3 regions of the Rhizobium sp. NZLR11 genome follow, and region 1 is predicted to be linked to each of the others. Evidence: predicted binding sites of a transcription regulator. Region 1 holds the regulator's gene; each other region holds the start of a gene.
What was found. The regulator LexA, encoded in region 1, represses DNA repair genes until DNA is damaged. The targets are predictions, from matches to a motif close to TGTTCNNNNTGTGTTCNG.
Positions count from the first base shown of each region.

Region 2: a site for LexA is predicted at 1,381-1,398, ahead of HJB83_RS29320 (ATP-dependent helicase). Genes of this name have one in related genera too.
Region 3: a site for LexA is predicted at 2,089-2,106, ahead of uvrA (excinuclease ABC subunit UvrA). Genes of this name have one in related genera too.

Region 1 covers NZ_JABDWD010000022.1:40,898-44,171, forward strand. The annotation lists gene HJB83_RS28230 (ComEC/Rec2 family competence protein) at 1-1,352, shown strand, start outside; gene lexA (transcriptional repressor LexA) at 1,333-2,052, opposite strand; gene HJB83_RS28240 (VOC family protein) at 2,250-3,146, shown strand; gene kdsA (3-deoxy-8-phosphooctulonate synthase) at 3,143-3,274, shown strand, end outside.
Region 2 covers NZ_JABDWD010000024.1:80,549-83,822, forward strand. The annotation lists gene HJB83_RS29320 (ATP-dependent helicase) at 1-1,334, opposite strand, end outside; gene HJB83_RS29325 (hypothetical protein) at 1,438-1,704, opposite strand; gene HJB83_RS29330 (BON domain-containing protein) at 1,882-2,142, shown strand; gene HJB83_RS29335 (hypothetical protein) at 2,315-2,578, shown strand; gene HJB83_RS29340 (DUF982 domain-containing protein) at 2,832-3,074, opposite strand.
Region 3 covers NZ_JABDWD010000013.1:85,433-88,706, forward strand. The annotation lists gene uvrA (excinuclease ABC subunit UvrA) at 1-1,967, opposite strand, end outside; gene HJB83_RS21760 (single-stranded DNA-binding protein) at 2,250-2,762, shown strand; gene HJB83_RS21765 (MarC family protein) at 2,854-3,274, opposite strand, start outside.

The DNA.
Region 1 (3,274 bases):
GCGCGCTCAGCGCCGTCACCGCCTACTACCTGATTTCCGGCTTCGGGGTCTCGGCCGAACGTGCCTTCATCATGATGGCGATCATGCTGGTCGCCGTCTTCTTCGACCGGCCGTCGATCAGCCTGCGCAATGTCGTTCTCTCGGCGCTCGTCATCATCGCCATTTCGCCGTCCGAAGTCTTGGGCCCGAGCTTCCAGATGTCCTTTGCCGCGACATTGGCACTCGTATCGGGTTATCAACTGTGGAAGGACCGGCGCGTCCGCGAAAACGCCTTGCTGAAACTGCCGGTCTTCCGACCGGTCGTTGCCGTCGCCGGCTTCTTCGGCGGCGTCTTCCTGACCTCGCTGATCGGCGGTTTTTCCACGGCGCTGTTTTCGATCGAACATTTTCATCGCCTGACCGCTTACGGGCTGCCGGCAAATCTCGCGACGATGCCGATCATCTCCTTCATCGTCATGCCGGCCGGGCTGCTGGCGATGTTGCTCATGCCGTTCGGTCTGGACGTTCCGCTCTGGAAGGTGGTCGGCCTCGGCCTCGACCTGGTGATTGCGGTCGCCAAAACGGTGTCCGGTTGGGGCGGTGATATCGGCATCGGCCGCTTGCCGGCTTGGTATTTCGCTGTCGCCGTGGCCGGCTTTCTGCTGCTGACGCTGCTGCGCACCCGGCTGCGCCATATCGGCACATCGATTATCGCCGTCTCTACGCTCGGCGTGCTGCTTCTGCCGCTTCCCCGGGCGCCGGATCTGGTGATTTCGGAGGATGGCAGTCTCGTCGCAGTGGTCGCGGCTGCGGCAATCGCTTCCAACCGCGAAAACCCGCCGGATTTCATCTTCGATCAGTGGCAGAGAGCACTTGTCCTGCCGACGCATTTCCCGCCGAAAATGCTGGATGGTCCCGCTGTCCCGCCGGAGGGAGACGACCGCCGCGTCAGGCTTTCCCGCGATCAGCAGAATGAAGCGAGGGCGGCGATGCGGGCGGCTGTCGCCGGTGGTGAAGCAAACCGCTTTTCCTGCGTCAAAAAGGCCTGGTGCACATCAAGGCTCGGCAATGGTCATGTGGTTGCCGTCATCGACAACGCTGCCTATCTCGGTCCGGCTTGCGACGCGGCGGATATCGTCGTGACGTCGGTCCGCCTGCGGTTCAACAGCTGCCGATCAGGAGCGACGCTCTTTACCGGTGAGACGCTGCGCAGGACTGGCTCCGTCGAGCTGCGCTTCGCCGATGCCGGCCTGGAGGTCGTGACCGCATTCGAAACCCTGTCGCGCCCATGGAAGCGCCATCGCGCCTATGACTGGCGCAGCAACAGTTTTGCCGAATCCGGCCTCTCCAATGTCAGTGATAGCGGCGAATGAGGCCGACGAGCTTGCCCTGCACCTTGACGCGGTCCGGCCCGAAAATCCGGGTCTCATAAGCCGGATTGGCAGCCTCCAGCGCGATCGAGGCGCCCTTGCGGCGGAAACGTTTGAGCGTCGCTTCTTCGTCATCGACCAGGGCAACGACAATGTCGCCGGGACTTGCGGTGCTGCCGTTGCGGATGATTACCGTGTCGCCGTCGAAGATGCCGGCGTCGATCATCGAATCGCCCTTGACCTCCAGCGCATAATGTTCGCCGGAGCCGAGCATGTCTGCGGGAACGACGATGTCGTGGGTGTTATTCTGGATCGCCGAGATCGGAACGCCGGCAGCGATCCGGCCCATGACCGGCACGGAGACGGAGTTGCCGTTATCGGCGACCGGTTTTGCAGGAGCGGCGGCGGCGACCGGCTGCGGCTTGCCGAGGCTGCCCTCGATGACGCTTGGCGAAAAGCCGCGCCGGGGCTGGATGCTCGGGCTGTAGGCCTCCGGAAGCTTGATGACCTCGAGCGCCCGGGCGCGGTTCGGTAGGCGGCGAATGAAGCCACGCTCTTCAAGCGCTGTGATCAAACGATGAATGCCGGATTTCGAGGCCAGATCCAGGGCATCCTTCATTTCGTCGAAAGAGGGCGGAATGCCGGATTCCTTCATGCGCTCATGAATGAAAAGCAGGAGCTCCTGTTGTTTGCGCGTGAGCATCGACGTGTGACCCCTTGATTGAAACAAATCCAGAACAGAACACTATATGTTCCATATGTGTTCCGCAAGTAGCTAAATTTCCGTAAAACTTGCCGCCAACTCGTTGAGTTTTTTATTTTCATTCGCCGGATTGGCGCACATGTCTTGCATTGAAGGTGGCGCTGTCGCACCCTCTTGGCGTTTCAGGGAGGGATATCATGAACGAGCACTCGGCCAAACCGCACCCGCTGGATCATGTCGTGCTGCCCGTTGTCAATATCGACCTGGCGCGCGAAAGGCTCGGCAAGCTTGGCTTCACCGTTGCCGCCGATGCCCGCCATCCCTTCGGAACGGAGAATGCCTGCGTCTTCTTTGCCGACAAGACCTATCTGGAGCCGCTCGGTATCGCCAGCCGCGAGGAGAGCGAGGCATCGGCGCGGCAAGGCAATGTCTTCACCGCCCGCAATCGGGCCTTCCGCTTCCGCTGTGGCGAGGAGGGGCTTTCGGCGGTGGCGTTCGGCACCGGGGATGCCGGCCGCGCTCATCGGAGCTTCGTCGGCAGCGGATCGAGCGCCGGCGACATGCTGCAGTTCAGCCGGCCGATGAAAATGCCGGACGGTTCCGAGACCATGGCCGGCTTCAAGCTGGCCTTTGCCGCTGAGTTGCGCGCGCCGGATTTCTTCCTCTTCTGTGTTGAGCGCATCAATCCTCTGCCGGCCGATCGCGGTGCGCTAGAGACGCATGCCAATGGCGTCACCGGCATTGCCGAGATCGCGCTTTGCGCGCCGGACCCCTCTGCATTCGCCGCCTTCGTCAGCCTTGCAACGGCGCAATCGGCCGTCGAGAAAACCGGTTTCGGCGTTAATATCGCGGCGCCGAATGCGAAAATCAGCCTGATGACGCCGGAAGGGCTGGAGGCCTATTTCGAGATCGCCGTCGCATCCGCCGACCGCGGCCTGCGCGGCCGGGCTATCCTCTTTACCGTCACCGATCTTGCCGTGACAGAAGCGCATTTGGCTGCTAACGGAGTGACCTACACGCGCAAGAACAATCGCATTCTGGTGAAGCCCGCGCCCGGGCAGGGCACGCTCTTCGCCTTCGAGGAAACACGATGAGCACTGATACGAATTCCGAAGTCAGGATCGGCGAGGGCGCAGGCCAGGTCACATTTTCCAATACCGGCCGCCTGTCGCTGATTGCCGGCCCTTGCCAGATGGAGAGCCGCGACCACGCCTTCATGGTT
Region 2 (3,274 bases), on a different contig from region 1:
AGCGCCTTCTGCGCCGTCGACGGCCCGACGCCCGGCAGGATCTGCATCAGCCGAAAGCCCGCCACCCGGTCGCGCGGGTTCTGCGCGAAACGAAGGGCGGCCAGCATGTCCTTGACATGGGCGCTGTCGAGAAACTTCAGCCCGCCGAACTTGACGAAGGGAATGTTGCGCCGGGTCAACTCGACCTCCAGCGGCCCGCTGTGATGCGAGGCGCGGAACAGCACGGCCTGCTGTTTCAGCGTCAGGCCTTCCTCGCGGTTGTCGAGCACCATGTCGGCGACATAACGCGCCTGGTCGGCCTCGTCGCGCACCGAAACCAGACGCGGCCGCTCGGATGATTGCCGCTCGGTCCACAGGTTCTTGGTGAAGCGCTCCGAGGCGAGATCGATGACGGCGTTGGCCGCCGCCAGAATCGGCTGCGTCGAGCGGTAATTGCGGTCGAGGGTGACGATATTGGCGGCCGGGCTGAAGGCGGCGGGAAAATCGAGGATGTTGCGCACCGTCGCGGCGCGGAAGGAATAGATCGACTGGGCATCGTCGCCGACGACGGTCAGCCCCTGGCCGCCGGGCTTCAGCGCCAGCAGGATCGACGCCTGCAGCCGGTTGGTGTCCTGATATTCGTCGACGAGCACATGGTCGAAGCGGCTGCCGATATCCTCGGCGATCACGCTCTCGCCGACCATTTGCGCCCAGTAGAGCAGCAGATCGTCGTAGTCGAGCACGTTCTGGCTCTGCTTCGCCTCGACATAACAGGCGAAAAGCTCACGGAGCTGTTTCTCCCAGGCCGCGCACCAGGGAAAGGCGTCGCGCAGCACCTGATCGAGCGCGGTTTCCGAATTCACCGCCCGGGAATAGATGGCAAGGCAGGTGCCCTTGGTCGGAAACCGGCTTTCGGTTTTTGAGAAACCGAGATCGTGCCGGATCAGGTTCATCAGATCGGCGCTGTCTTCGCGGTCATGGATGGTGAAGTCGGCATCGAGGCCGATCTGTTGGGCATAATCGCGCAACAGCCGCGCGCCGATGCCGTGGAAGGTGCCGGACCAGGACAGCGCATCGGCCATGACCCCGGCATTCGAGCCCAGCACGTCGCGGCAGATGCGCTCGACACGCCGCATCATCTCGGCGGCGGCCCGGCGGGAGAAAGTCATCAGCAGGATGCGGCGCGGATCGGCGCCCTTGACGATGAGATGGGCGACCCGATGCGCCAGCGTATTCGTCTTGCCGGAGCCGGCGCCGGCAATGACCAGCAGCGGCCCGGCAATATGACTGCCGTCGATGAGCGTGCCGTGCTCGACGGCCATGCGCTGCTGGGGATTGAGCTTTTCGAGATACATCCAGCCGTCCGGTCGGGCTCTCGCAGAATCACTGCGGAAAATTAGATGTTCCTTGAATGTTCGCGATTTCAGCCGCTGTCAAGCCTGCCGCTCCAACGCAACGTCAATCGGGGAAATCCGGTCCGATCACGCGCCGCACCAGCTTCAGGCTGCGGTCCGGCTGAAGAATATAGGTTTCCTCCACGCGCTGGCCGGTCCCATTGTAGAACTGGTTATAGACGGCGCTGCCGACCGGCGACTTGGTGAGCTTCGTTCGCGGCTGCCCGCCATAGGTGATGCTGCCGGGAATGGGGTCGAGCGCCGGCGTATCGGCCGACGAGCAGCCGGCAAGCAATACCCCGGCAAATAAGGCGGACAGAAGCGCTTTCATCGTCATCATCCCTCTTTCGACTGCAGCCAGATATGGAAGCCGCGGCGCCTTTCGCCAAGGGGTGCCCATGCCACCGCGCAGGTATCGCTGTCGAGCAGGCTCTTCTTTTCCCGGGGACGCAACGAATGCGTCGCTGCGGCGTTAACAGTCATCAACCAACATTAGGAAACGTTCACGGTGCTCGGCTTTCCAGCATTCACGGGGCATGGCGAGCCCGGCCGGCAGGGCCACAGCGATGCCGCGACGCGCGCCTCGGTGGAGAGCGCCCTTCATGCGGCCGCCGATATCGAAGCCGGCGAAATCACCGTCAGCCTATCGGGCTCCTATGTCATCCTGGAGGGCTTCGTGCGCCGGCGGGGCGATGTCGAGCGGGCGATCGAGATCGCCGAGGGCGTCGTCGGCCGAGGCTATGTGCGTGCTCGCTTGCTGCGACGCTAATGCATGTCGCCTAAAAGTGTGCAGCGGTTTTAGGACAACGACCTGCATCAAATAAAAGTCCGGTGAAGGAGATGCTCCGCCGATCTGCGCGCTCATCTCTTTGCGATGCATGAAGGGAACCAAAATGCTCTCTCGCGTGTTGAAAGGCCGGACCTAACCGCTGGAGACTCTCATGCAGTTGCTTCCTCGCCTGTGGGCAACGACCTTGATAGTGGGTTGTGGTGTCTTTGCCGGCTCCGCCCATGCCTCGCTGGAAACCGGCACGAATTACTCCGCTTTGCCGAAGGACCAGATCGCCCTCAACGAATATACCGGGGCCGTCGCCTGCACACCGGTAGAGCCTCACTATCTGCCCTCCTTCATCCGCGCGGCAGATGGTACCATCATCGGTGTCGGTTATGTCGAGATCGCGAATGAGAGCGGCGCGGATTGCTGAAAAAAGGCGGTCCTGCTCGGACGAGGCTCGCCTGCGTTTCCGCAGAGAGTACGAGCCTCTAACCATCATCATGATGGCTGGGCATCTTCCGTGAAGACACCTGTACCAGGCGCAACGCCTGTTGCATCAAATCCCGGAAAGCATTTGTTGCAGGGTTAAACCAAAATTAAAGCCCAAAATTAAAGCATTATCCCGTTCCGGCACGCTTGCGCGCCCAGAAGGCGAAAATCGCCCGAAATTCCTTGCCGAAGTGCTAATGCAACTTCAGCTTCGCCTCTTCGGCGGCCGCCAGAAACTCGGCTCTTGCTTCTTCCACGCTCTTGCGCCCGTCGAGCGCTGCCCGGCAGGTGCTGCGGGCCTTGATATAACGAAGCCCGCGCATACTCGGCCAGAGATCCGCCAGGCACTTCAGCGCATCGAACGGACCATTGACCGTTCGCGCATCCGCACCTTCGAAACCAACCTTGACCGGGCTGTTCCATCTTTCAGTTGCCATTGACGCTCCTCCACGATTGTCGACAGAAACGAAGCGCAGCATCTCCCAGTTCCTCCGGGGAGACTTTGCGATAGTTAATACTCTAGCGTGATTTTTGCCGTCAGCAATGGGCGGAATGGATTGCAGCCGGTGAGGCGAAATTTCCGCTGGTGAGATTCGCGGAGCGATCGGGCCGGCGAGAACCAAAATTTCGTTGGTAT
Region 3 (3,274 bases), on a different contig from region 1:
ACCCCGAGCGGGATTGCCGCCGTGACGTTCTTCAGATTGTTGCCGCGGGCGCCGACCACCTTGATCTCGCGGCCCTTCTTCTGTCTGCGGCGCTCGTTGGGAACGGGAACGCCGAGTTCGCCCGAGAGATATTTTCCGGTCAGCGACTTCGGATTGTCCATGATATCCTGCGGCGTGCCGTGGGCGATGACCTCGCCGCCATGAATGCCGGCGGCCGGGCCGATATCGACCACGTCGTCGGCCGTCATGATCGCATCCTCGTCATGTTCGACGACGATGACGGTGTTGCCGATGTCGCGCAGGTGCTTCAGCGTGTCGAGCAGCCGGGCATTGTCGCGCTGATGCAGGCCGATCGAAGGCTCGTCGAGCACATAGAGCACGCCGGTCAGCCCCGAGCCGATCTGCGAGGCCAGCCGGATGCGCTGGCTTTCGCCGCCCGACAGCGTGCCGGAATTGCGCGACAGGCTGAGATATTCCAGGCCGACATCGTTGAGGAAACGCAGCCGGTCGCGGATTTCCTTGAGGATGCGCACGGCAATCTCGTTCTGCTTGGCGTTGAAGCTGGTCGGCAGCGTCTCGAACCAGTCGCGGGCGACGCGGATCGACATGGCAGTCACTTCGCCGATATGCAGCGTGGCGATCTTCACCGCCAGCGCTTCCGGCTTCAGGCGGAAGCCGTTGCAGGAAGGGCAGGGTGCTGCCGACATGAAGCGCTCGATGTCCTCACGCGCCCAGGCGGAATCGGTCTCCTTCCAGCGCCGCTCGAGATTGGTGATGATGCCCTCGAAATTCTTCTGCGTCGTATAGGAGCGGGCGCCGTCGGCATAATGGAATTCGATCTTGTCGTCGGTGCCGTTGAGAATGACGTCCTTGGCCTCGTCGGAAAGATCGTTCCAGCGGGTGCCGAGCTTGAAGCCGTAATGTTTGCCCAGCGCTTCCAGCGTCTGATTGTAATAGGGCGAGGTCGACTTGGCCCAGGGCGCGATCGCCCCGTCGCGCAGCGTCCGTTCCGGCTCGGGCACGATCAGGTCGCGATCGATCTTCTGCTGGGCGCCGAGGCCGTCGCAGGTCGGGCAGGCGCCGAAGGGATTGTTGAAGGAGAACAGTCGCGGCTCGATCTCCGGAATGGTGAAGCCGGAAACCGGGCAGGCGAATTTTTCCGAAAACAGCACGCGCTCATGCGTCTCGTTGAGCGACTTGTTGGCCGAACCGCCGGCCGAGGTCTCTTCCAGCGGCAGCGGCTTGTCGGCGAATTCGGCGACCGCCAGCCCGTCGGCGAGCTTCAGGCAGGTTTCCAGGCTGTCGGCTAGGCGGGCCGAGACATCCGAGCGCACGACGATGCGGTCGACCACCACGTCGATGTCGTGCTTGTATTTCTTGTCGAGCACCGGCGCCTCGGCAATCTCGTAGAACTGGCCGTCGACCTTGACGCGCTGGAAGCCCTTCTTCATCAGCTCCGCCAGTTCCTTCTTGTATTCGCCCTTGCGCCCGCGCACGAGCGGCGCGAGAATATAAAGACGGGTGCCTTCGCCGAAATCGAGCACGCGGTCGACCATCTGGCTGACGGTCTGGCTTTCGATCGGCAGGCCGGTCGCCGGTGAATAGGGCACGCCGACGCGGGCAAAGAGCAACCGCATATAGTCGTAGATCTCGGTCACGGTGCCGACCGTCGAGCGCGGGTTGCGCGAGGTGGTTTTCTGCTCGATCGAGATCGCCGGCGACAGTCCGTCGATCTGGTCGACGTCGGGCTTCTGCATCATCTCGAGAAACTGCCGGGCATAGGCGGAGAGGCTCTCGACATAGCGCCGCTGGCCCTCGGCATAGATCGTGTCGAAGGCAAGCGAGGATTTGCCGGAGCCCGAAAGCCCGGTCATGACGATCAGCTTATTGCGCGGCAGATCGAGATCGATGCCTTTGAGATTATGCTCGCGCGCGCCGCGGATGGAGATCGTCTTCAGTTCGCTCATCGTCTCAGCTTGGTCCTTTGGGATAACAGCCCTTATTTAGTGATGCCGAACGGCGAGTCGAGGCTGAATGTCCGCAACACTGAAGGTTTTCGATTCTGTTGACAGGATCATACGGATAAACTAGAACAAAGAAAGAACAAAAATCCTGATGGATGCATGCGGTGTTCTGACGGAGAAATATGTGGATTAAGTGCCGCCCATGCGCATCGGCGGTCGTTGATGGTTTAAGGTGCGCCGATCGATTGAAACGCCGCCGGGCAGGGCGGCAGGTAGGGTGAGAGCATGGCTGGTAGCGTAAACAAGGTAATTCTGATCGGAAATGTCGGTGCGGACCCGGAAATCCGCCGCACCCAGGATGGCCGGCCGATCGCCAATCTTCGTATTGCGACCTCGGAGACCTGGCGCGACCGCAATTCCGGCGAGCGTCGTGAAAAGACCGAATGGCACACTGTCGTCGTCTTCAACGAGGGCCTGTGCAAGGTCGTCGAGCAATATGTGAAGAAGGGCGCCAAGCTCTATATTGAAGGCCAGTTGCAGACCCGTAAGTGGCAGGACCAGCAGGGACAGGACCGCTACTCGACGGAAGTGGTGCTGCAGGGCTTCGGTTCGACGCTGACCATGCTCGACGGCCGCGGTGAAGGCGGCGGTGCAAGCTCCGGTGGCGGCCGTGGCGGCAGCAGCAGCAATGATTATGGCGACGACTACGGCGCCCCGGCTCCCTCATCATCGCCAAGCCGCGGCGGTGGCGGCGGTGGCAACTTCTCGCGGGATCTCGACGACGACATCCCGTTCTGATCGGCCGTTCGTGGTTTATGATTTATCCGAGAGCATGACGTCTTTAACGGCGTCATGCTCTTTTTCTTTGATCTCGCGGCGGATGCCGTTTTCAGTGCGGCGTTGCGCTGATCAGATTGAACGCCGATTTCGCCCCGTCGACGACGAACTGTGCGGCAAGGGCCGCGAGGATAACGCCGAGAAGCCGCGTCAGAATTGCCCGGCCGGTGACGCCGAGGAAACGGTCCAGCCGTTCGGCGATCAGCAGCATTAGGAAGGTCAGCAGCAGATTGGCGGCAATGACGCCGATCAGTTGGGCTTTCCCGATGGAGGTGGCGAGCGTGCCGGCAAGCAGGATCGTCGCCGAGATGGCGCCCGGGCCGGCAATCAGCGGCAAGGCTAGCGGGAAGACGGCGATATTCTCGATGTGATCCTTGGTGATGGCCGCTTCGGTGGCCTTCTCCTTGCGTTCCTGGCGTCTTTCGAAGACCATCTCGAAGGCGATCCAGAACAGCAGCAGACCGCCGGCGATG